3 regions of the Massilia haematophila genome follow, and region 3 is predicted to be linked to each of the others. Evidence: predicted binding sites of a transcription regulator. Region 3 holds the regulator's gene; each other region holds the start of a gene.

Region 1 (7,834 bases), 1.0 Mb from region 3:
GACGCTGTGGCCGTGCCCGACCAGGTAGCGCACCAGCGAGTTGTGCGGCGACAGGTCGAGGATGTAGTACTTCATGATCCAGGCCGGCACGATCAGGAGCGGCACCGCATGCACCTGCGGCGTGACCGGGTCGTAGCGCAACAGCTCGATCAGTTCGTTGCGCAGCACCACCTGGCCCGGCGTCACGGCGACGTCGCGCCCGGGCAGCAGGCCCGGTGCGGCCGGCCCGGCCCAGGCGCGCCAGCCGTCGCGCGCGGCGCGCAGCGCGCCGCCCACCAGGTTCATGCCGCCCCGTTCGCAGGTGGTTGCCAGCACGACCGGATTGGTGGCGACGAAGTTCGACGGCGCCACGCAGTCGAGCAGCTGGCGGGCGACGAAGGTGACGACGTCGGCGTGGTGCTGCGACATGCCGCGCACGCTGCTGGTGGCGCGGTGCCACCATTGCTGCTGCAGCAGGAAACCCTGGCTGAGTGCATTCCACGGCCAACGGTGCCAGGCCGGATCGTCGAAGCGCTTGTCCTGGGCCAGCGGCGTGATCGGCTCGGCCAGCGGCGCCACCGGCTCGGCCAGCCTGGCGACGGCGGCGCCGGCGCTGTAATGCAGCCAGCGCCCGAGCGCCGAGGCGGCGTGGGCCGCCAGCTCGGCCTGCTTGTCCGGCGACAGCAGCAGGTGGCTGCTCCAGTCGAGCCAGGCCATCGCCAGCGCGGCCGGCGACACGTGGCCGGTGAAGCGCCCGAGCCAGGCATGCAGCGCCAGGTCGGCCGCCGCATGCTCGACCGCGGTTTCCGGATAGCGGTGGCGCGTGCCTTGCCAGGCGCTGGCGTCGCGCTCGAGCACGCCGCCGGAAGGGAGTCCGGGCTGGTTCATGCGCCGGCCTTTAGTGCGCGAACAGCACCGGCAGCGGCGCGCGTTCGAGCAGGACGCGGGTGGCGCCGCCCAGCACGATCTCGCGGTAGCGGCTGTGGCCGTAGGCGCCGCTCACCAGCAGGCCGGCGCCGGCATCCTGCGCGATGCCGAGCAGCGCCTGCCCGGCCGGACGCTTGCCGCGCTCGACGACGACCTCGACCTTCACGCCGTGGCGCGCCAGGTAGAGCGCCATGTCGGCGCCCGGTTCGTCGCCGTGCAGGCCGCTTTCGCGCTCCGGATCGATCAGGGCCAGGCGCACCACGGCCGCGCCCGCCAGCAGCGGCAGGGCGCCGTCGATCGCGCGCAGGGCCGGCACGCTGCCGTCCCAGCCGACCACGATGCTGTCGGCCAGCGGCTGGCCGACATACGCGGGCGGCACCACCAGCACCGGGCGCGGACCGTGCAGCGCCAGGTACTGCGGCAGGCCGCGCGGGGAGCCCGGGGCGGGCAGGTCCTGGCCGATGACGACCAGGTCGGCGTAGCGCGACTGCAGCAGCAGGGCGTCGCGGTTCTCGTCCTCGACCAGGCGCCCCTCCAGCGATTGCACGCCGAGCTGGCGTGCGCGCCCGGCGAAGCGCTCCAGGCTCTGGCGGCCCGCCGTGCGCAGCGCGTCGTATTCGTCGCCCGGCGCCACCGCCATCGAGCCGGTCAGCAACGCATAGGCGGGCCAGGACATGCCGGTGGCGGCGGCGCCGACCAGGTGCGCCTCGTGCGCATTGGCGAGCCAGGCGGCGGCGCGCAGCCGCGCGTCCAGTGCGGGGCTGTCGTCGACATGAACGATGATCGTCTTGTACATGGCGGTTCCTTTCCTTCGATGGCGGGTCGGGTTGCGGATGGGCGCCGGCAGGCTAGCGCGCCATCAGCACCGGCAGGGCGGCGTTGCGCAGGACGGTGCTGCTGGCGCTGCCGAGCAGCAGTTGCTGGAAGCGCGAGTGGCCGTAGCAACCCATGACGAGCAGGTCGCAAGCGCGCTCGGCCGCCAGCGCGAGCATTGCGCCGCCGATGTGCTGCGCCGCGTGCCGCGGGTCGCGCCGGGCGATCTCGGTGCGCACGCCATGGCGCCCCAGGAACGCCTGGGCGTCGGCCAGTTCCTGGTCGCTGGCGCAGTCGTTGCCGTCGGCGGCGCCGAACACGGCCAGGATGGTGCGGTCGGCGCGCTGCAGCAGCGGCAGGGCGGCAGTCATCGCGCTCGACGCCTGCCGGCTGCCGTTCCAGCACAGCAGGACCCGGCGCGGGCAGGCCGGCGCCTGGGCCGCGCGCGGGACCACCAGCACCGGGCGCCCGGCGTTGAGCACGACGTACTCCGGCATGCGCGCGGCCGAGGGCGTGTTGCCCAGGCTTTCGTCGGGATCGTCCTGGCTGACCACGACCAGGTCGGCGAAGCGCGCGAGCAGCGCCAGGCCATCCGGGACCTGGTCGCAGATCATGCGCGATTCGTGCGAGACGCCGTGGCGCCGGGCGATCGCTTCGAAATCGTCGAGCGCGCGCCGGGCCGAACGGGCCAGCGGTTCGACGTAGCTGGCGAGCAGGGTGCCGGGCGGAACGTCGTAGCCGTGCGGGAAGACGGCGCTGCCGATGCCGGTCATGGCCGCGCCGACCAGGTGGGACCCGTGTTCCGCCCCGATGGCGGCGGCCAGTTCGATGCGCTGGCGCGCGTGGCGCGAGAGGTCGACATGCACCAGGATGGTCTCGTAGCCCATGGCGAGCTCAGTGCGCGCAGCCGGCGCGCGGGACGCAGCCGCGGCGCCTTCGCTGGGAATCGGTATCCGCTCGAACATGCGCACCTCGTCAGACGGGTTGGTTGAACGTCCGGATCGGGCCCAGGGGCCGGCACGGTCCAGGGCCAGTCTGCTGCCCGGGGCGCCTCTGCGCCATGATCTGCATCAAATCTGGCCGGATGACGCGAACGGTACTTGATAAGCAGGCTGGACAGTATCGATGGTTTGTATTGCGCGGCCGACGCCGCATGCCGCGGCGGGAGGTGCCGCGCGCCGCGCCCGGCCGCCGTCCCTAGCGCGCGCCTCCGGCCGCCGGCGCCGGCGCCTCAGGTTGTGCAGGGCGCGCACGGTAGACCATCACCGGCACCGTCGCGTAGGCGAGCACGCGCTGGGTGACGCTGCCGGCGATCAGGCGGCTCAGGCCGCGCCGCCCATGCGAGGCCATGAAGACCAGGTCGCAGCCGTGGCGCTGCACCGCCCCGACGATCGCGTCGGCGGGCGAATATCCGTAGGCGGCCTCGGCCTTGCATGCCACGCCGGCCTCCGTCGCCGCCGCGGCGACGCGGTCGGCATCGCGCCTGGCCTGTTCCAGCAGGACGTCGAGCCGGGCCGGGGCGTCGGTGGCGAGCGCGCCCTCGGCACTCAAGAGCACCGGTTCCGGCTGGGCGATCGCGAGCGCGACCAGCTCGCAGCCGCAGGCCTTGGCGAATGCAATGGCCGCATCGGCGGCTTCGTTCGACAGCGCGGAACCGTCGGTGGGGACCAGGATGCGTCGGTACATGGAGTGCTCTCCTTGTGGGAATGGTGGCGTGCTTCGTCGGCACCGCGTCGGCACCCGTGAGCGCACGACAGGCGCGCCGACAGGATGGGTTGAGCGGACGCTCGGGTCCTTGATGCATATCAAAAACACCACCGTGTCCGGTGCGCCCAATCCCGCATGGCCGCGCCCGCGTACACCCGGACCTGCCTTGCTAGCGGCCCGCTCCGCCGGCGGGCGGGCGCCGCAGGACCAGCTGGACCGCAGCCGCGCGGTCATGGCGCGCGAAGCGGGCCGACGAACCTGCCGCCGCGCCGGTGCTCCTGCGCCCGCGCGCGCTGCCGCCCACCAGCGCCAGGTCGGCGGTGAAGCGGTGCAGCGACAGGATGGCGGCGAGCCCGCACAGCGCTTCCCGGCCGAGGTCGGTGTCGCCGGCCTCGACCTGGGGCGTGACCCGGTGCAGCGCGCACAAGGCCAGCGCGTTGTCGGCCAGGTGGGCCTGCAGGCCGCCATGGCCGGCCGCCTCCATCAACGTTTCCTCGTGGCGAAATAGCGCCTCGACTTCGGCCACCAGCAGCGGCCAGCCCGCCACGAATTCCGCATGCGGCGCGCCAACCAGCTTTGCGATGCGGCTGCACAGGACCTTGCGCGCGTGCCGCATCGCGCTGCCGATGACCTGTACCCGTCCGTTGGCGGCGTTGCTGCGCATCATGTTCGCCCTCCATGGTTTGCCGTTCAAGCAAATAGTTTCGACAGGCGACGGGACTAGTTTTTGATACAAATCAAAGTGATAGGGCTAGGTGAGCGTGCGAATCTGTGCAGGTACGTGGCCGAAATTTGACAGTTTGGAACAGTTCCGCATGGACAGTGCATTTGTGCAAATGCGTTGTAGCTGTTACCATACTTTCTCTCGACGCGGCCCCGCCGCGTTTCGCCGCTTCGGGCTCCGCCCGTTCTCACTCTCCTGGCAATCGCCGGCGCTGCGCGCGCTCGGCCCGATTGTGTTCGCCTTGTGCGGTCGATTCCGCACGCCCACCAGGTCGGCGCAGCAGCGCCGAGCGCATCGCTCTGAAAGGACGAAGACGATGACTGTATTACCACGACGATGGGCCACGCGCCTGCAACCCGATCATTTTGTACTGGCTACCGATCTCGACGGCACCCTGCTTGCCGGCAGCCTTGACGCCCGGCGCCGCGTGCGCGAGCTGTTCTCGGCGCAGCAGGACGGCGCCCGCCTGGTGTTCGTCACCGGCCGCGGCATCGAGTCGATCCTGCCGCTCCTGAGCGACCCGACGATTCCGGTCCCCGATTACATCATCGCCGACGTCGGCGCCACGGTCGTTCACGGCGACCTGCGCCCGGTCGACGACATCCAGCAGGAAATCGCCGCGCACTGGCCCGGTTCGCAGGCGGTCCTGAAAGCCCTGGCCGGCTTTCCCGGGCTGCGCCGCCAGAGCGTGCCGCAGGAGCGGCGCTGTTCCTTCCTGGTCACCGAAGGCGATGTGACGCCGGCGCTGCGGGCCGCGGTCGACGCCCTCGGCTGCGACCTGCTGCTGTCGGCCGGCTGCTACCTCGACGTGCTGCCGCGCGGCGTCGGCAAGGGACCGGCGCTGCTGCGCCTGGCCCAGGCCGCCGGCTTCGATCCCTCGACCATCGTGGTCGCGGGCGATACCCTGAACGATTTGTCGATGTTCGAGACCGGCCTGCACGGCATCGTGGTCGGGCAGGCCGAGCCGGCACTGGTCGAGGCGGTGCGCAAGCGGCCGCTGGTGCATATCGCCGACGGCGCAGGCTGCGACGGCATCCTCGAGGGTCTGGCCCACCACGGCGCGCTGCGCGCGCAGCAGGGCGCCGCTGCGCCCGATGTGCCCGATGTGACCGATGCGGCGGCCGGCAAGGCCGGCCTGGTCATGGTCTACCACCGCCAGCCGTTCGACGAGGTGGTCGAGAACGGCGTGCCGTGCCGGCGCCGTCCGCGCAGCCCGAACGGCATCATCCCGACCCTGCTGCGCTTCTTCGCCGGCAGCGGGCGCGGTTCCTGGGTCGCGTGGTCGCAGCAGGAAAGCCGCACGCCGGCCGGTTTCGAGACCCACGTCGTGGTCGACGCCGAACGCTACCCGAGCCTGGTGGCCGCGCGCGTGGCGCTCACCGCCGAAGACATCGACATCTTCTACAAGAAGTTCTCGAAAGAGGCGTTCTGGCCGATCATTTTCTCCTTCCCGGACAAGGCCGAGTTCAACCAGGCCCACTGGGAGCGCTTCCTGGAGGTGAACCGCCTGTTCGCCGAGCAGGCCGCGCGCGAAGCCGGGGAGGGCGCGGTGGTCTGGGTCCACGACTACAACCTGTGGATGGTGCCGGCCTTCCTGCGCCCGCTGCGCCCGGACCTGCGGATCGCCTTCTTCCACCACACGGCCTTCCCGTCCAGCGACGTGTTCAACATCCTGCCGTGGCGGCGCGACATCATCGGCAGCCTGCTGCAATGCGACTACGTCGGCTTCCATATCCCGCGCTACGTCGAGAACTTCGTCGACGCGGTACGCTCGTTCGCCCCGGTGGACGTGTGCGGCACCGCGCCCTGCGCGCCGCGCTTCCTGACCTACGGCTGCGCGCTCGGCGTCGACACCATGACGAGTGCGATCGAGGTCGGCGGCAGGCGGGTGGCGCTGGGCGCGCATCCGGTCGGCACCGACGCCGCCATGATCGAGGCCCTGGTCGCCACGCCGGCGGTGCGCGCGCAGGCCGGCGCCCTGCGCGACTACCTGGGCGACGTCACCGGCATCGTCTCGATCGAGCGCCTCGACTACGTGAAGGGCACGCTGGAGAAGCTGCAGGCCTTCGAGCGCCTGCTGGAACAGCATCCCGAACACATCGGCAAGGTCACGCTCCTGAACATCATCACCCCGGCGGCGCCAGGGATGGACATCTACGAGAACCTGCGCGTCGAGGTCGACCGCACCGTGGGTCGCATCAACGGCCGCTTCTCGACCCTGGGCTGGGTGCCGGTGCGCTACTTCTACCGTTCGCTGCCCTTCGACGAGGTGATCGCCCACTATGCGGCCTGCGACGTGGCCTGGATCACGCCGCTGCGCGACGGGCTGAACCTGGTCGCCAAGGAATTCGTCGCCGCCAAGCGCGCCGCGGGCAACCCGGGCGTACTGATCCTGTCCGAGTTCGCCGGCGCCGCGGTCGAGCTGCACGGCGCCCTGCTGACCAACCCCTACGACGCCAACGCGATGACGGCGACCCTGCACCAGGCGCTCTCGATGGGCGAGGACGAGCGCGCCTACCGCACCGCGCGCATGGGCATGATCGTCGCCGAGCACGACGTCGCGCGCTGGGGCGAGGACTTCCTCGCCGCGGTAAACTCCGCCTGCGCGCAGCCGCCGCTCGAAGCGGATGCCGCCTGACATTGGAAACACACGAAAGAAAGAAACATGCGTAATCTCATCACCAACAACGACATCCAGGCCTGGCTGGTCGCCTTCGGCATCGCCGTGGCCGTGATCGTGCTGCTGTATGCGGCCAAGGGCCTGCTGCTGCGGCGCCTGGCGCACATCGCCCCGAATACCGTGACCTATCTCGACGACCTGGCCGTCAAGATCCTCGCCGCCACCCACCCGGTATTCATCCTGCTGATGGGCGTGTATGCCGGGGCCCAGGGCCTGATCATGGCCGAGCGCAGCGCGCTGTTCCTGCAGCACCTGACCGTGACCGTGCTGCTGCTGCAGGCGGCGCGCTGGGGCGACGTCGGCATCAAGGGCTGGTTCCACCACTACCGGCTGCGCCGCAGCGCCGAGGATGCGGCCAGCACCACCTCGACCGCGGCGCTGGGCTTCGTCGCCCGCACCGCGCTGTGGGTGGTGATCGCCCTGATGATCCTCGATAACTTCGGGGTCAACATCACGACCCTGGTCGCCAGCCTCGGGATCGGCGGTATCGCGGTGGCGCTGGCGATGCAGAACATCCTGGGCGACTTGTTCTCTTCCCTCTCGATCGTGCTGGATAAACCGTTCGTGGTGGGCGACTTCATCATCGTCGACGACGTGCTCGGCACGGTCGAATACGTGGGCCTGAAGACCACCCGCCTGCGCAGCCTGGGCGGCGAACAGATCGTGTTCTCGAACAGCGACCTGCTCAAGAGCCGGATCCGCAATTACAAGCACATGCAGACCCGGCGCGTGCTGTTCACGATCCGCGTTCCCTACAAGGTCAGCAAGGCCCAGGTGCTGGCGATCCCGCAGATCCTGCGCGAAGCGGTCGAGGCCCAGGAGCAGGCGACCTTCGACCGCGCCCACTTCAAGGGCTACGGCACCTCCTCGCTCGAGTTCGAGACCGTGTACTACGTGAAGAGCGGCGACTACGGCGTCTACATGGACGTGCAGCAGGCCATCAACGTGATCCTGTTCGAGCGCTTCGAGAACGAGGACATTCCCTTCGCCTACCCGACCCAGCT
Region 2 (7,834 bases), 830 kb from region 3:
GACATCCTGGTCGAAGCGGATCACCTGGGCCACCCGGTCGGTGGCGAGATCGATGCGCACCAGTTTCGGCCCGCCGGGCACGAGGCCGTCCACGGCCGGGGCGGCGGGGTCGACCACCCAGACACTGCCGCGGCCATCGGCCACCACGCTCTGCACGCAGACCCAGTGATCCGCTGGATCGAGCTCGTCGCGCCGGACGTTGCGCCAGGCATTCCATCGGTCGTCGGGATAAGGACGCAAGCTGCCGTCCTTCATGACTTCGGCGACCGAGACCGGCGAGTCTTCCGTCCAGCGTGGAAAATTCACGAAGATGCGGCCGCGTTCGCTGACGGTCACGCCGGTGACCTGGTGTTCGAACTGGGCCGCCTGCTGCAGCACGTTATCGGCGCGGCGATGCGTCGATTGGACCTCTTGGGCCCCCTGTGCCGTCTGGGTTTGCGCCGGCGCGGGCCCGGAAGACAGGCCGGCTCCCGCAAAGACGAGTGCGAGAAACATGGGTGCGATTCGCATGACGCTTCCTTTCTGACAACGACTGCCCGGACTAGGTGGACGCCCATTCTGGCACGGTAAACGCGATCCATGTGTAGGCGCACATCCCGACCCGGGTAGGCTCCCGGACCGGCGCGTTGCACCCGCGCCGCATGTTCAAGAACGTTGCGGGGAGGGGCGCCGCGCAAGCTATTCGGTTGGCCAGGTCGATAAAGAAAAAGATGTGAACGAGGCCCTTGTTATCTGAAGTCCCGCGATCACTGTGAGTGGATACCTCCTCGGCGCGTCGATGCTCCGGTGGTGGTAGAGGCGGCCACGGGCTTCCCGCGGTTTCATCAACAACTGCCGGGGGCAGGCGTGTCCTGTCACGCGGGGCGGGCTGCATCCAGGTGGATACTAGGAGCAGAATATGAAAGCAGTTGTCTATCGAGGACCCAACCAGGTAGCTGTCGAAGACGTGCCGGATCCCAAGATCGAACGTCCGACAGATGCCATCGTCAAAATTACCAGCACCAATATCTGCGGCTCCGACCTGCACATGTACGAGGGGCGGACCGATTTCGAACTGGGCAGCGTCTTCGGCCACGAGAACCTCGGCGTGGTGGTGGAAGTCGGGCCGGCGGTCGAGCGGCTCAAGCCCGGCGACTGGGTGTGCATGCCCTTCAATGTCAGCTGCGGCCACTGCAAGAACTGCGAGCGCGGCCTGACCAACTACTGCCTGAATGCGAACCAGCCGGGCATGGCCGGCGGCGCCTTCGGCTTTGCCGGCATGGGCCCCTGGCAGGGCGGCCAGGCGGAGTACCTGCGCGTGCCCTGGGCCGACTTCATGTGCCTGAAGCTGCCGCCGGACGCCGAGCAGAAGCAGGCCGACTACGTGATGTGCGCCGACATTTTCCCGACCGGCTGGCACGCGACCGAACTGGCCGGCATGAAGCCCGGGGATGCGGTGGTCATCTATGGCGCCGGGCCGGTGGGCCTGATGGCCGCGCACTCGGCGATGATCAAGGGGGCCTGCAGCGTGATGGTGGTCGATTGCCATGCCGACCGGCTCAAGCTGGCCGAGTCGATCGGCGCGATCGCCATCGATTATTCAAAAGAGGACCCGGTGCAGCGGGTCATGGACCTGACCCATGGGCGGGGCGCGGACGTGGGTTGCGAATGCGTCGGCTACCAGTGCCACGACCACCATCACCACCGCCAGGAGCGCCCGAACCTCACGATGAACAACCTGGTCAACTCCGTCAAGTTCACCGGCGGGATCGGGGTGGTCGGGGTGTTCGTTCCACAGGACCCGAACGGTCCCGACGCATTGGAGAAGGAAGGGAAGATCGCGCTCGACTGGGGCATGCTCTGGTTCAAGGGACAGCGCGTCGGCACCGGCCAGTGCCCGGTCAAGGCCTACAACCGGCAACTGCGAGACCTGATCCACGCCGGCCGCGCCAAGCCCTCGTTCATCGTCTCTCACGAGCTGAAACTGGACCAGGCCCCGGACGCCTACAAGCACTTCGACGGGCGCGAGCACGGTTGGACCAAGGTGATCCTGCATCCGGGTTCCTGAGGGCGCCGCACACTGATTTGCCAGTAAGGCCCGCACTTCGATAACGACCGTAGCGCCATCGGTGGTCTCCTACTTTTTCGGTCCGATGGCGGCCGCTGTCGGAGTGCGGGAGCAATCTTGTCAGGAGGTTTTTATGCTAGCGACTAATTTCCGCGGACCATACCGGATCCGCGCTTCGCAAAAGCCGGACCCAGTGATCGAACACCCGGGCGACGCCATCGTCCGCGTGACACGCGCCTGCATCTGCGGCTCGGACTTGCACCTGTACCACGGCCTGGTGCCCGACACGCGTATCGGGCACACCTTCGGCCATGAATTCGTCGGCATCGTCGAGGAGGTCGGCTCGGCGGTCGAGACGCTCAAGCCGGGCGACCGCGTGCTGGTGCCGTTCAACCTGTTCTGCGGCTCCTGCTTCTTCTGCCAGAAAGAGTTGTACAGCAACTGCCACAACACCAACCCGGAAGCGACGGCGGTGGGCGGCATCTACGGTTACTCGCACACCACCGGCGGCTACGACGGCGGCCAGGCGGAGTTCGTCCGCGTGCCGATGGCCGACGTGGGGCCGTACAAGATCCCGGACGACATCGTGGACGACGACGCCGTGTTGCTGACGGACGCGCTGCCGACCGGCTACCAGGCCGCGGAGATGGGCGACATCCAGCAAGGCGACACCGTGGTGGTGTTCGGCGCCGGGCCAGTCGGCATCTTCGCCGCCAAGTCCGCCTGGCTGTTCGGCGCCGGCCGCGTCATCGTGGTCGACCACATCGACTACCGCCTGGAGTTTGTCAAGCGCTACGCCCGCTGCGAAGTCATCGATTTCCGCGAGGTGGGCGACGTGGCCCTGCACATCAAGAAGATGACCGACTGGCTCGGCGCCGACGTATGCATCGATGCCGTCGGCTGCGAGGCGTCGGGCAGCCTGGCGCAGACCCTCACCGGGCGCTGGACCATGCTGCAGGCGGGCGCGGCGACCGCGCTGTTTTGGGCCATCAACTCGGTGCGCAAGGGCTGCAACGTGTCGATCGTCGGCGTCTACGGGCCGACCTTCAACGCCGTCCCGATCGGTAACGCACTGAACAAGGGCATCACGATGCGCATGAACCAGGCCGCCGTCAAGCGCCACGTGCCGCACCTGATCGAGCACATCCGCCAGGGGCACCTGAACCCGAAGGAAATCATCACCCACCGGGTGCCGTTGGAGGAGGTGTCGGACGCTTACCACATCTTCTCGAGCAAGTACGACAACTGCATCAAACCCGTACTGATCCCTCCGCGCGCAGGCTCGGCGCGAGCGATGGCGACCAGCATCATCCATTGAAGGAGCAGCCATGGACACCGAAATCGCCCGCCGCGACCTGGCCGAGCAGCGGCGCCACCCGCATCACCACGGCCACGTGGACTACGAGCGCCAGCTCGACTACGACCTGAACCGGCACAGTCCGCCCATCGAAACGCTGCGGGCCATCCCCGGCTGGGGCTCGGACCTCGACAAGAAGAACCGGCCGGCCGTGCCGATGGAGCGCACGCCGCCACGCTTCATCCACGTGCCCGAGGGACAGCCGGTGCAGCAGGCGCAGACCGTCGAAGTGTTCTGCTCGCCGGAGCGGCCGGGCATCACCCCGATCTTCGGCACGGCCCAGCCGCCCAAGTGGCTGTCGGGCGCGATCAGGCGCCTGGCCTACAAGCTGCCGGAGAACGATCTGCGCCACTGGCTGATGCTGATCGCCGCCGACCGCGTCAACATGGTCGAGGGCATCGTCGACGACCTGGCGCACGGTCATGTGCCCAACGTGCTCGGAGAAATGGGTATCCGCTCCGAGCTGCGCTACAACCCGGCTGGGCTGGTGCGCAAGGCGCTGATCACCACTGCCTTGGTGGGCGGCATCATGGCCTTGCGCAAGCGCCGCAGGGGTTACTGAGTCCGCCGGGCCGCTCCGTCCGGGCGCGCCCGTCGCCCCGCGTTCGGCAGGCGAGGGCTGCGGACGCGGGGAGGGCGGCGATACATCGCGGACGACACGAACCGAGCGCGCATGTTCCCGGTTCCTTTCCAGATTCAATCTTGTTGATCACCGGAGGCAAACATGAAGCCGGATAGTGCCCAACCCACGGCGCAGGCCGCCCAGGCATCCCAGCCCAGCGCACACGGCGCGATGGCGGGCGCCGCCCACGACCAGGAACTGCCGGAAGTCGACCTGCTCAGCCCGCTGGCCCTGCGCAGCCTCACCCTGCGCAACCGCATCGCCATGGCGCCGATGTGCCAGTACTCGGCCGAGGAAGGCATGGCCAACGACTGGCACCTGGTGCACCTGGGCAGCCGGGCGGTGGGCGGCGCCGGGCTGGTGATCGTCGAGGCGACCGGCGTCACCTGGGACGGCCGCATCACCCCAGGCGACCTGGGCCTCTGGAGCGACGATCACATCGAACCCCTGGCGCGCATCGCCCGCTTCGTGAACGACCAGGGCGCGGTCGCCGGCATCCAGCTCGCGCACGCGGGACGCAAGGCCAGCACCGCTGCACCGTGGACGGGCGGCGCGACGCTGAAAACGCCCGAGGAGGGCGGTTGGCCGGTGGTGGCGCCCAGTCCGATTCCGTTTCACCCGGGCGACCCGACGCCCGTCGCCCTCGGCGAACCCGGCATCGACGCCGTCGTCGACGCCTTCGAGGCCGCGGCCCGGCGCGCCCTTGTGGCCGGGTTCAAGGTGCTGGAGATCCACGCCGCGCACGGTTACCTGCTGCACCAGTTCCTGTCGCCCCACAGTAACCAGCGGGACGACCAGTACGGCGGCAGCCTGGAGAACCGGATGCGCCTGGTGTTGCGCGTGACCGAACGCGTGCGCGCCGTGGTTCCCGGCGAGCTGCCGCTGTTCGTGCGCATTTCCGCCACCGACTGGGCCGCCGGCGGCTGGGACATCGAACAATCCGTGGAATTGTCGCGGCGCCTCAGGGATCAGGGCGTCGACCTCATCGACGTGTCGACCGGCGGCAATCTGCCGACCGCGCGCATTCCCGTGGCCAAGCGCTACCAGGTGCCGTGCAGCCGCCGTATCCGCGAAGACGCCGGCATCCTCACCGGCACGGTCGGGCTGATCACGGATCCGAAGGAGGCCGACGACATCATTACCGGCGGCGACGCCGACCTGGTGCTGCTCGGGCGCGAACTGCTGCGCGAACCGTACTGGGCGTTGAAGGCCCAGCATGCGTTCGAGGAGGAGCCGGCCTGGCCGGTGCAATATGGCTACGCGGTGAAGCGGCGCGCGAAATAACCGCGGTTCGCTGCCTTGAACCGCGCCGGGCGCGCGGCTGAAGCAGGCAAGACATCGTCCGGACCGGATCAGGAACGGAGCCGGCGCAGAGATTCGGTCGGACGGGGCTGCGCGGTACGGTAAACGAACGGCTCGCCGTGGCGCCGTCCATGCAATTCAAAACACCGCATAATCTATATTATGTTAAATACAGGATTGAGCCGGCCGTTTGCACGTCCCTTTCCTGGCGCCTCATGGAGGAGCTCCCGGGCAGTCGATAGTAGCTACCCGACGGCGGTCCGGCACCCGCAAGCGCCGGCAACCGATGCTCCTGCCGAACTCAGACCAGGACCTTTCCCGTCATCCTCGACAAAATCGCCAGCGGACTCGCTTCCACGTCGACCTGTTCCGCCGGCGCCAGCTGCACGGTCATCTCCAGCAGGTATTGCCCGGACATTGCCGCATGCGAGGTCTGGTCCGAGAAGCACACCCACGTCGAGCCCGCCGGGAAGTCGATGCGCTGCTGTGGTGCATTCTGCTGGTAGTCGGGATCGGACTTCATCGCATCGTGCATTTGCAGCATCAGGTGATCGTATTCGCTGCGCAGCGACTTGGTCACGTGGAGCAGTTGCAAGGCCTTGGCCTTCAGCGGCGAATACCTGGCCAGGCGCGGCAGGAAGCGTTCGGCAACCTGCTCGAAGGGCTGTCCCACACGCCAAACGCGCGGCAGGCCTTCCGGATTCACGTTCGAGAACACCCGCAGCAGCCGTTCGCCGCGGTTCGGGCGGGATGGGAATGCATCGATATGCAAGCGCCGGTCGTCCGCGCGCCACGACTGCACGCGCGTTTCGACCTGCGCCGGCCGGAAGCTGACCGGCCCGCGTCGGAGCTTGCCGGCATAGGCAGGAAACAAGGAAGCGAGCAAACCGTCGGCCTGTTGCCGGAACCGGGCCATCATCGCCGCCAGCGCCAGGCTGGTGTCAGCTTCGCCTGCCGCTCCCTTGAGCCTGTCGTTGGCGTCCAGGCTGATATTGCGGCTCTTTGGATCGCGGATGCCAGGCGTGAACAGTACCCACTCTGCGGGCAATGGTTCGAAGGCAAGCGAGGGAAAGTAAAGAACCTTGCCGGCCTCGAGGGCCGCACTCCAGTTGCTGCCGGAAGGTTCATGCGGCAGGCTGCGAATCTCGACAATCTGCGGTTCCATCGCGCCAGTATTCGCCTTCTCAGGCGGGAGCCGCACTCGCACGATTGGGTTGCTTAATCAAGATCAAAGATTCGGGACCTGTTGGCTGCAGGCAGTATCACAGGCGAAGGTGCTTCCATACGCGCCTGGTGGCAACCCCGATCGTCCCGCAGGAGGGGCCTGCCCGTCCCGGACGGCACCTGCGTTCGCCATGATACGAACTCGACATTACAGTAAATAATGTCGAGTTAAAGAAAAAAGATCGCCATGCCCGCAGTGTGCAGCCCTTCGTGTTTGAAGGTCGAGCCGAATTGGCGGAACTGTTTTATTGCGTGGCGTGCATCCGGCGCCTGGCTGCTCAGGCAAGCGCCGGTCGAGGTGCAACCGTTCCCGTCATCCGGACCGTACACGGTCACAAAACGGTCCATCGGACGGTCCAGCATGGCGGCCGTGTCATCGGGGCCCTTCCGACATGCCAACATGGGAAACCAGCTCCCAGGGCGAGCCCGCACAGGATGTGCTTCCCTTCCCTGGCGAGAGACAGGCGGGGACGCTACGCAATCCTGCGCACCGATTCCCTGACCATCAGCCCGAGCTGCGGGATCTCCACTTCCGCCTGCTTCTGCCCGAGCATGGCCAGCATCATGCGGCCGATCCCCTTCCCCACCTCGTACAGCGGCTGCCGCACGGTGGTCAAAGGGGGCGTCGTGTACATCGAGCTGTGCAGATCGTCGAAGCCGATGATCGAGATGTCGTCCGGGACCCGGATGTTGCTGCGATACAGGGCCAGCCTCGCCCCGTAGGCGCTCAGGTCATTGCTGGCGAAGATGGCAGTGAAGCGCTGGTTCGTCGCCAGCAGCTGGTTCACCGCCAACAGCCCGCCGGACTCCTGGAAGTCGCCGGGAACGATGAGGGCCGGGTCCGGGGTGATTTTGTGGCGTGCCAGCGTGTCGCGGTAGCCGGCCAGGCGCGCCTGGGCGTCCTCGTGGTCTTCCGGTCCCATGATGAAGGCAATGCGGCGGTGCCCCTGCTCCACCAGGTGGTCGACCGCGTCGCAGGCGCCTCGGTAATTGTCGAGGCAAAATCCCATCAGGCGCTCGCCTTCGAGCTTGCGGCCGAAGGCCACGATCGGGACGCGTTGCGAGTAGCCCTGGATCTGCCCGTCGCTGAGCTTGCCGGAGAGGATGGCCACCCCGTCGACGCGGCGGCCGATCAGCAGTTCGACGCGTTCGGCTTCTTCGTCGGCATGCCAGTGGCCGCTCATGATCAGCAAGGCATAACCTGCCTGCTTGACTGCGTCCTCGATGCCGATCATGGCCTGGCTGAAGTAGCCGCTTTCGAGCGACTGGGTCAGGACCCCGA
Region 3 (7,834 bases):
ACACCTTGTCCGGCGTCCATTTCGCCACTTCCTTGCGCACGTCGTCCATGCCGTAGGTGCGCGCGGCGATGTATTCCTTGTCTTCCCAGCCGTTGTTGAAGATGTGCCAGAGGATGCCCCAGACCAGCGGGATGTCGGTACCCGGGCGCACGCGCACATAATGGTGGGCGAAGCGCGCAGTGCGCGTGAAGCGCGGGTCGATCACGATCATCTTCGCACCCAGTTCCTTGGCGTGCAGGAAATGCAGCATCGAGATCGGGTGGGCCTCGGCGGGGTTCGAGCCGATGAAGAGCACCGCCTTGCTGTGGTGCAGGTCGTTGAACGAGTTGGTCATCGCCCCGTAGCCGAAGGTCTGGGCCACGCCCGCGACGGTCGTCGAGTGGCAGATGCGCGCCTGGTGGTCGCAGTTGTTCGAGCCCCAGAACGAGACGAACTTGCGCAGCAAATAGGCCTGCTCGTTGTTGTGCTTCGAGCTGCCGATCACCATCAGCGCGTCGGGGCCGGACTTCTGGCGCAGCTCGAGCAGCTTGTCGCCGATCTCGTTGATCGCCTGGTCCCAGGAGATGCGGGTGTACTTGCCGTTCACCAGCTTCATCGGGTAGCGCAAGCGGTGCTCGCCAAAGCCGTGCTCGCGCACCGAGGCGCCCTTGGCGCAGTGGGCGCCCATGTTGATCGGCGAATCGAAGGCCGCTTCCTGGCGCACCCAGACGCCGTTGGCGACCACCGCCTCGACCGAGCAGCCGACCGAGCAGTGGCTGCAGACGGTGTGCTTGATCTCGGTCTTGACCGGCGCATCGGCCACCGGGTCGGCCGCCTGGGCCGGCTCGATGACGTTCAGCGGCAACTGGCGCGCCAGGGCGCCGGCGCCGGCCGCGACGCCGGCCCCGACCAGGAACTTGCGCCGTTTCAGGCCCCGGTTGGCGCCCTGCTTGCTCGAACTCTTCACTAAGGACATGTCTGGTCTCCGGGCTCGCTCACCAGTAGGCGGCGGTTTGGTAGTAACGGCGGATGTGTTCGGTCTCGTGGTAGCCGCGCTTGACCTGCGGCTTGGCGGCCTCGACCGGTTTCATTTCGGGCTTGGCCTCGGCGCCGCCGGCCACCGCGACCAGGGCGCCCAGCGGCGCGGCCTTCAGGAAGCTGCGGCGCGCCGGATCGGGCTGTGCCTGTGCGGCCAGCTGCGCTGCGGGTGCGTGCTCGTGTTTCATCGCCTCGTCCTTCGCTTGTTTCGGGTTAGTCATCGTAGCCATCGTCCACGGCGAAGCCAGCCGCTTCGATCTCCAGCAACGCACCGACGAAGTCGGTCACGACGCGGTAGAAGTTGGCGCCCTCGGCGCGCCGGATGTCGTCCAGGCAGCGCTCGTACCAGGGCGCGATGCGGGCCTCGAAGAAGGCCTTCTGCTCGGCCAGCGGCTGGCGCCGGATGCCAGGCGCACCCGCGACCAGGACGCGCATGGTCTCGCACAGCGCGCCCAGGTGGTCCTCGAATTCCGCGACGCCGCGCACGCGCCCGATCCCGAAGCGCGCCAGGTCGCTGCGCAGCTCGGCCAGGGGCGCATCGTTCATGAAGCCGGACAGGTAGAGCGAACCGTAGGGATTCAGGGTCGGCGTGCCATCGCTGACGAACAGACGGTCGAATTCCTCGGCCACCGCTTGCGCGTCGATGACGCCGGACGCGAGGACCAGCTTTTCCCAGGCCCGTTCGAGCGCCGGGTCGCCGCCTTCGGAGAGGATCGGGTCGGCCGCCGCCAGTTGCCCCAGCAGGACCTCGCCCGGCGGCGCCAGCAACAGGCGCGCGGCGAGGGCGTACAGGTCGGCGCGGGCCTGGTCTTCGCTGGACAAGGGATGCGCCACGGCGACCAAGGCGCTGACGGCGTCATTAGCCGGAGTGGAAGTGTGTTGGGGTAATGCAGACTGCATGGACACTGAGACGCTCCGTTAATAAATCTTTATCGAAAGTGTAGTCCCTGCACCCCGTAGAGGCGCGCACGTTTGAAACCGCTTGCATATCTCGACACTTACCAACAAGTAACTGTCGAGCTGATTGTCGTGTTCCCTGTCGGGTTCCCTGCTGTGTTCCTTGCTGCCCGCTCAGCGCATGCCGGCCGCATGCATGATCATCCGGATCAGCCCCGCGACCAGGAACAGGGCCGCCACCCCGGCCGCCCACAGGCCGGCCATCCAGCCCAGGCGGCGCAGCCACAGCGGCGCCGGGCGCTTGCCGGCCTGCCCGTTGGCGTCCGACCCGGCGCGCGAGCGCGGGCGCATCAGTGATACCCCGCGTCGGCCTTGACCTTGCCGCGGAACACCCAGTACGACCAGACCGTATACATCAGGATGACCGGCAGGATGAACAGCGTGCCCACCAGCGCGAAGCCCTGGCTGGCCGGCGGCGATGCCGCTTCCCAGATCGTGATGTGCGGGGGAACGATGTGCGGCCAGATGCTGATCGCCATGCCGGTGTAGCCGAGGAAGACCAGGGCCAGGGCCGCCACGAAAGGCCAGCGGTGCGGCCGGCCCTTGAGCGAGCCGAGCAGGAGCGCGATCGACAGGATGACCAGCACCGGCACCGGCGCCAGGAACAGGATGTTCGGGAAGGTGAACCAGCGGTCGGCCACCGCCGGGTCGCGCAGCGGGGTCCAGATGCTGACCACCACGATGGCGCCCAGCAGCATCAGCGCGAAGGGACGCGCCACCTGCACCATGCGGTCGTGCAGCTCGCCCTCGGTCTTCATGATCAGCCAGGTGCTGCCCAGCAGGGTGTAGGCGATGAGCACGCCGAAGCCGGCCAGGATCGGGAACGGCGCGATCCAGTCGAGCACGCCGCCGGCGTAGCTGCGCCCGGACACCGCGATCCCGTCCAGGAAGGCGCCGAGCGAGACGCCCTGGAAGAAGGCCGCCGTTACCGAGCCGCCGATGAAGGCCTTGTCCCACAGGTGACGTTCGTGCTCCTTGGCCTTGAAGCGGAACTCGAAGGCCACGCCGCGAAACACCAGGCCGACCAGCATGAAGATCAGCGGCAGATACAGGCCGGACAGGATGATCGAATAGGCCACCGGAAAGGCCGCCAGCAGCCCTTCCCCGCCCAGCACCAGCCAGGTCTCGTTGCCGTCCCAGACCGGGGCGACGGTGTTCATCATCGTGTCGCGGTCACGCTTTTGCTTGACGAAAGGGAACAGGATGCCGATGCCGAGATCGAAGCCGTCCAGCAGCACGTACATGAAGACGGCGAAGTAGATGATGACGGCCCAGATGACCGAGGTGTCGATGCCCATGGTTCAGCTCCTTTCCCCGTCGGCGGCGTCGCCCGCCCCCTCGGCCGTGCCCTCGTCGTCGTTGCCCACGTCGGCGGCCGAGAGCGGACGCATCGGCGTACGGTCCTCGCCCGGGCCGCCCTCGGGGGCGCGGTTCAGCGCGAAATGCTGCGGCCCTTTGCGCATCAGGCGCAGCACGTAGGCGGTGCCGGCGCCGAACACGAAGAAATAGGCGACCACGAAGATCGCCAGCGTCAGGGCCAGGGCCGGGGCGCCGTGCGGCGACACCGCGTCGGCCGTGCGCAGGACGCCGTACACCACCCAGGGCTGGCGCCCGACCTCGGTGGTCACCCAGCCGGCCAGGATGGCGACCAGCCCGGCCGGCCCCATCCACAGGGCCGCGCGCAGGAACAGGCGTTTGGTGAAGAGCTGCCCGCCGCGCCGCAGCAGCAGGCTCCACAGCCCGAGCGCGATCATCAGCAGGCCCAGCCCGACCATCAGGCGGAAGCTCCAGAACACGATCAGGGAATTCGGCCGCTCGTCCTTCGGGAAGTCCTTCAGGCCGGGGAACTGGCCGTCCCAGCTGTGGGTGAGGATGATGCTGCCCAGGCGCGGGATGCCGACGGCGTAGCGGGTTCGTTCGGCCTCCATGTCGGGTATGCCGAACAACAACAGCGGGATGGCTTCGCCCGGCTCGTTCTGCCAGTGCCCTTCCATCGCCGCCAGCTTGGCCGGCTGGTGCTCGGCGGTGTTCAGGCCGTGGAAGTCGCCGATGACGGCCTGGATCGGCGCGACGATGAGGAGCATCCACATCGCCATGGAGAGCATCTTGCGCACCGCCGGATTGTCGCGCCGGCGCAACAGCTGCCAGGCGCCGACCGCCCCCACGATCAGCGCCGTGGTGAGGTAGGCGGCGACCACCATGTGCATCAGGCGGAACGGGAACGAGGGGTTGAAGACGATCGCCAGCCAGTCGGCCGGCACCATGCGCCCGCCCTCGATGGCATAACCCTGGGGTGTCTGCATCCAGCTGTTGGCGGCCAGGATCCAGGTGGCCGAGATCAGGGTGCCGATCGCGACCATGCAGGTGGCGACGAAGTGCAGCTGGGGGCCGACGCGGTTCCAGCCGAACAGCATCACGCCCAGGAAGCCGGCCTCGAGGAAGAAGGCGGTCAGCACCTCGTAGGCCAGCACCGGCCCCATGATACTGCCGGCAAACTCGGACATATAGCTCCAGTTGGTGCCGATCTGGTAGGCCATCACGATGCCCGAGACCACGCCCATGCCGAACATGACGGCGAAGATCTTCAGCCAGAAGTGATAGAGGTCGACGTAGACCTGGCGCCTGGTGCGCAGCCAGGACATCTCGAGCACGGCCAGGTAGCTCGCCAGGCCGATGGTCACTGCGGGGAACAGGATGTGGAACGACATCGTGAAAGCGAACTGGATGCGTGCCAGATCCAACGCCGATAGGCCGAACATGAACCCTCCTCGTGATCTGCGGTGTCCAGAATCTAGCACGGCTTGGCAAGCGCACAATTGGCATCTTTCCCTGACCTTGACCCGCATGTGCACGCACAGCCCCGCGTCCATTGCGCCTGTTTATCAGGCTTTTCCAACTGGACAGCTTGCGGCAAAAGACTGGCCACGGCGCCGGACCGGACTATAATTCCCGTATTGACCGCGACTATTCGTAGACCGATGACCCAAGTCACCCCTCCCCCCGCTTCCTCCCCGATCAGCATCCAGGCGCTGAAGGCCAGCTGCAGCGCCTGCAGCATGCACCAGCTCTGCCTGCCGATGGGCCTGGAAAACGCGGACATCGAGCGGCTCGACAAGATCATCGGCCGGCGCCGGCGCCTGGAGCGCGACGAGCGCCTGTATGCCATGGGCGAACCCTTCCGCAGCCTGTACGCGGTGCGCTTCGGCCACTTCAAGACCTACCAGGTCAACGCGGCGGGCGAGCAGCAGATCACCGGTTTCCAGATGGCCGGCGAACTGCTGGGCATGGATGCGATCAGCGGCGACCGCCACCACTGCGACGCGGTTGCGCTGGAAAGCAGCGAGGTGTGCGAGATCCCGTTCTCGCGGCTGGAGGAACTGTTCGGCGAAGTGCCGGCCCTGCTGCGCCACTTCCACCGCATGATGAGCCAGGAGATCACGCGCGAACAGAACGTCATGCTCCTGCTGGGCAACATGCGCGCCGAGCAGCGCTTCGCGGTGTTCCTGGTGAACCTGTCGGCACGTTACGCCGCGCGCGGCTATTCCTCGACCAGTTTCGCCCTGCGCATGTCGCGCGAGGACATCGGCAATTACCTGGGCCTGACGATCGAAAGCGTCAGCCGCCTGCTGTCGCGCTTCAAGAAACAGGGCTGGATCGCGGTCGACAAGCGCGAGGTCACGCTGCTCGAACCGGCCCACCTGCGCGCGATCGCCGCCGGCACCGAGCAGTGCAGCCCGATGGCGTGACCGAGTCTAGAAAGTCACCTTGACCGATTGCGCGCTGCGCGTGGCCGGGCCGTGGTACACGGCTTCGATGTTGTTGCCGTCGGGATCGATCACGAAGGCGCCGTAGTAGCCCGGATGGTAGTTGCGCTCGCCGGGTGCACCATTGTCCTTGCCGCCGGCCCGCAATGCCGCTTCGTAGAAGGCGTCGACCATGGCGCGGTCGGCGGCCTGGAAGGCCAGGTGGTGGCGGCCGGTCAGCACGCCCTGCGCCGCCTCGCTGCCGGGCGTCGAGACGAAGAGCTCGTCGGCCCAGAAATAATCCTCGCCCTCGCCGCCCAGCGGCACGCCCAGTACCTCGAAGACCGCGTCGTAGAACCTGCGGGCTGCGGCCAGGTCGCGCACGACGAGCTGGAGGTGGTCGATCAGGCGTCCGCGGTGCAATTCCTGGGTTTCCATGCTGCGCTCCTTGTTGAGTGGTCGACGGAAGTGTCCAGATTAACGTAGGGTGGACACCTGTGTCCACGCCGTGTCATCGCACGCGGCCACGCGCGGTTCTTGTTGTCGAGGCGGCTGATCAGCCGCCCTACCGCGTGGACACAGGTGTCCACCCTACGCCCTTGCCGGCATCGTCATCCGGACGGAAGCAGTCGATCGGCCGACGGTTCGCGTGGGCACGGCGTGCCCAACCAACGATCGCGTCAGCGCTTACGCCTTCGCCTTTTCCTTCGCAATCCACTGGTCGACCAGCTGGCCCAGCACGTCCAGCGGCACCGAGCCGCTACTCAACACCATGTCGTGGAAGCCCGGCAGCGAGAACTTCTCGCCCAGCTCGGCCTTGGCCTTCTCGCGCAGTTCGACGATGCGCAGCATGCCGATCATGTAGGCGGTGGCCTGGCCCGGCCAGGCGACGTAGCGGTCGACTTCCTGGACGTTGATGCCGTAGTCGACCGCCTGCTGGCGCGTCCAGCCTTTGGTGTGCAGGCCGGTGTCGACCACCAGGCGGCGCGCGCGGAACAGCTCGGAGCCGAGCGCCCCCAAGAGGCCCGGGACGTCGCCTTCGTACCAGCCCTGCTCCACCGCCAGGCGCTCGGTGTACAGCGCCCAGCCTTCGCTGTGCGCGCTGCCGCCGCTGAAGATGCGCTGGCTGCGGAATTTCGGGATGCCCTTCAGTTCCTGCTGGATCGCCAGCTGGAAATGGTGGCCCGGCACCGCTTCGTGGTAGGACAGGCTGCGCATGCGGATCATGTCGAAGGTCGGCCCGCGCAGGGGGACCCAGAACACGCCGGGACGGCTGCCGTCCGGCGCCGGCAGGCTGTAGTGGGCGGCGGCCGAGGCTTCGGTCAGCGGCGGCTCGCGCAGCACCTCGACGGGCGCGCGCGGCTTCAGGTTGAACAGCGAGGCGCTGCGGCGCTCTGCATCCTTCACCATCTCGGCATACTGCGCCAGGATGGCGAGACGAGGATCGCCCTCGCCCTTCGGCTGGAAGGTGGCGTCGAGCGCCTTCATGCGCGCCTCGATGCTGCCCTCATTGAAGCCGAGCGCGCGCAGGTGCTTGTCCATCTCGCCTTCGATGCGTGCCACTTCGCGCAGGCCGATGGCGTGGATCTGCTCGGCCGTCAGGTTGGTGCTGGTGTAGTTCGCCAGCGCGCGGTTGTAGGCGGCCAGGCCGTCCGGCAGGCGCGAAATACCGGCGGCGTCGTTCGTCTTCGGATGCAGCTCGGCCATGAAGGCTTGCACGCGGCTGTAGGCCGGGCGGATCTTGTCCTCGACAATGCGGGTCGCGCGCGCGATCGCCGCGCTGCGCGCTTCCGGCGCCAGGTCCTGCAGCGCCGCGGTGCGCTGTTCGAGCGAAGTCACCAGCACGTTCTGGGCGGCGGCCGGCTTCAGGAAAGTGTCGACCTGGTACTGGGCGCGCTCGAGGATGAAGCGCGGCGGGATCATTTTCCTGGCGGTGGCCGCGCGGGCGCGCGCCAGGGCCTCGTCCATGCGCGTGCCGACCTGCTCCAGGCGCGCCAGGTAGCTGTCGACGTCTGAAGCGCGGCGCATCGGGTGGGTCTGGGTCATGAAGTTGACCAGGCTGACCTGGGCGCCGCTGAACTGCTGGAACACGAAGCCGTGGTCCTCGAAGGGTTCGT

The links. The regulator FNR, encoded in region 3, switches genes on or off when oxygen is low (the NO sensors DNR and NnrR bind a similar motif). The targets are predictions, from matches to a motif close to TTGATNNNNATCAA.
Region 1: a site for FNR is predicted at 2,780-2,793, ahead of ACFOPH_RS05265 (universal stress protein). Genes of this name have one in related genera too.
Region 2: a site for FNR is predicted at 6,547-6,560, ahead of ACFOPH_RS06025 (Kdo hydroxylase family protein). Genes of this name have one in related genera too.

What each region holds. Positions count from the first base shown of each region.
Region 1 is NZ_JBHRVV010000001.1:1,162,286-1,170,119, forward strand. It holds gene ACFOPH_RS05255 (PHA/PHB synthase family protein) at 1-867, opposite strand, end outside; gene ACFOPH_RS05260 (universal stress protein) at 878-1,702, opposite strand; gene ACFOPH_RS05265 (universal stress protein) at 1,755-2,684, opposite strand; gene ACFOPH_RS05270 (universal stress protein) at 2,917-3,405, opposite strand; gene ACFOPH_RS05275 (hypothetical protein) at 3,596-4,093, opposite strand; gene ggpS (glucosylglycerol-phosphate synthase) at 4,467-6,788, shown strand; gene ACFOPH_RS05285 (mechanosensitive ion channel family protein) at 6,816-7,834, shown strand, end outside.
Region 2 is NZ_JBHRVV010000001.1:1,335,078-1,342,911, forward strand. It holds gene ACFOPH_RS06000 (L-dopachrome tautomerase-related protein) at 1-510, opposite strand, end outside; gene ACFOPH_RS06005 (glutathione-independent formaldehyde dehydrogenase) at 899-2,047, shown strand; gene ACFOPH_RS06010 (zinc-dependent alcohol dehydrogenase) at 2,181-3,365, shown strand; gene ACFOPH_RS06015 (hypothetical protein) at 3,376-3,966, shown strand; gene ACFOPH_RS06020 (NADH:flavin oxidoreductase/NADH oxidase) at 4,198-5,310, shown strand; gene ACFOPH_RS06025 (Kdo hydroxylase family protein) at 5,630-6,493, opposite strand; gene ACFOPH_RS06030 (hypothetical protein) at 6,721-6,915, opposite strand; gene ACFOPH_RS06035 (LacI family DNA-binding transcriptional regulator) at 7,026-7,834, opposite strand, start outside.
Region 3 is NZ_JBHRVV010000001.1:2,169,991-2,177,824, forward strand. It holds gene ACFOPH_RS09610 (formate dehydrogenase subunit alpha) at 1-955, opposite strand, end outside; gene ACFOPH_RS09615 (twin-arginine translocation signal domain-containing protein) at 975-1,238, opposite strand; gene ACFOPH_RS09620 (TorD/DmsD family molecular chaperone) at 1,231-1,839, opposite strand; gene ACFOPH_RS09625 (DUF2474 domain-containing protein) at 2,089-2,265, opposite strand; gene cydB (cytochrome d ubiquinol oxidase subunit II) at 2,265-3,272, opposite strand; gene ACFOPH_RS09635 (cytochrome ubiquinol oxidase subunit I) at 3,276-4,733, opposite strand; gene fnr (fumarate/nitrate reduction transcriptional regulator Fnr) at 4,953-5,720, shown strand; gene ACFOPH_RS09645 (VOC family protein) at 5,727-6,155, opposite strand; gene ACFOPH_RS09650 (DUF885 domain-containing protein) at 6,405-7,834, opposite strand, start outside.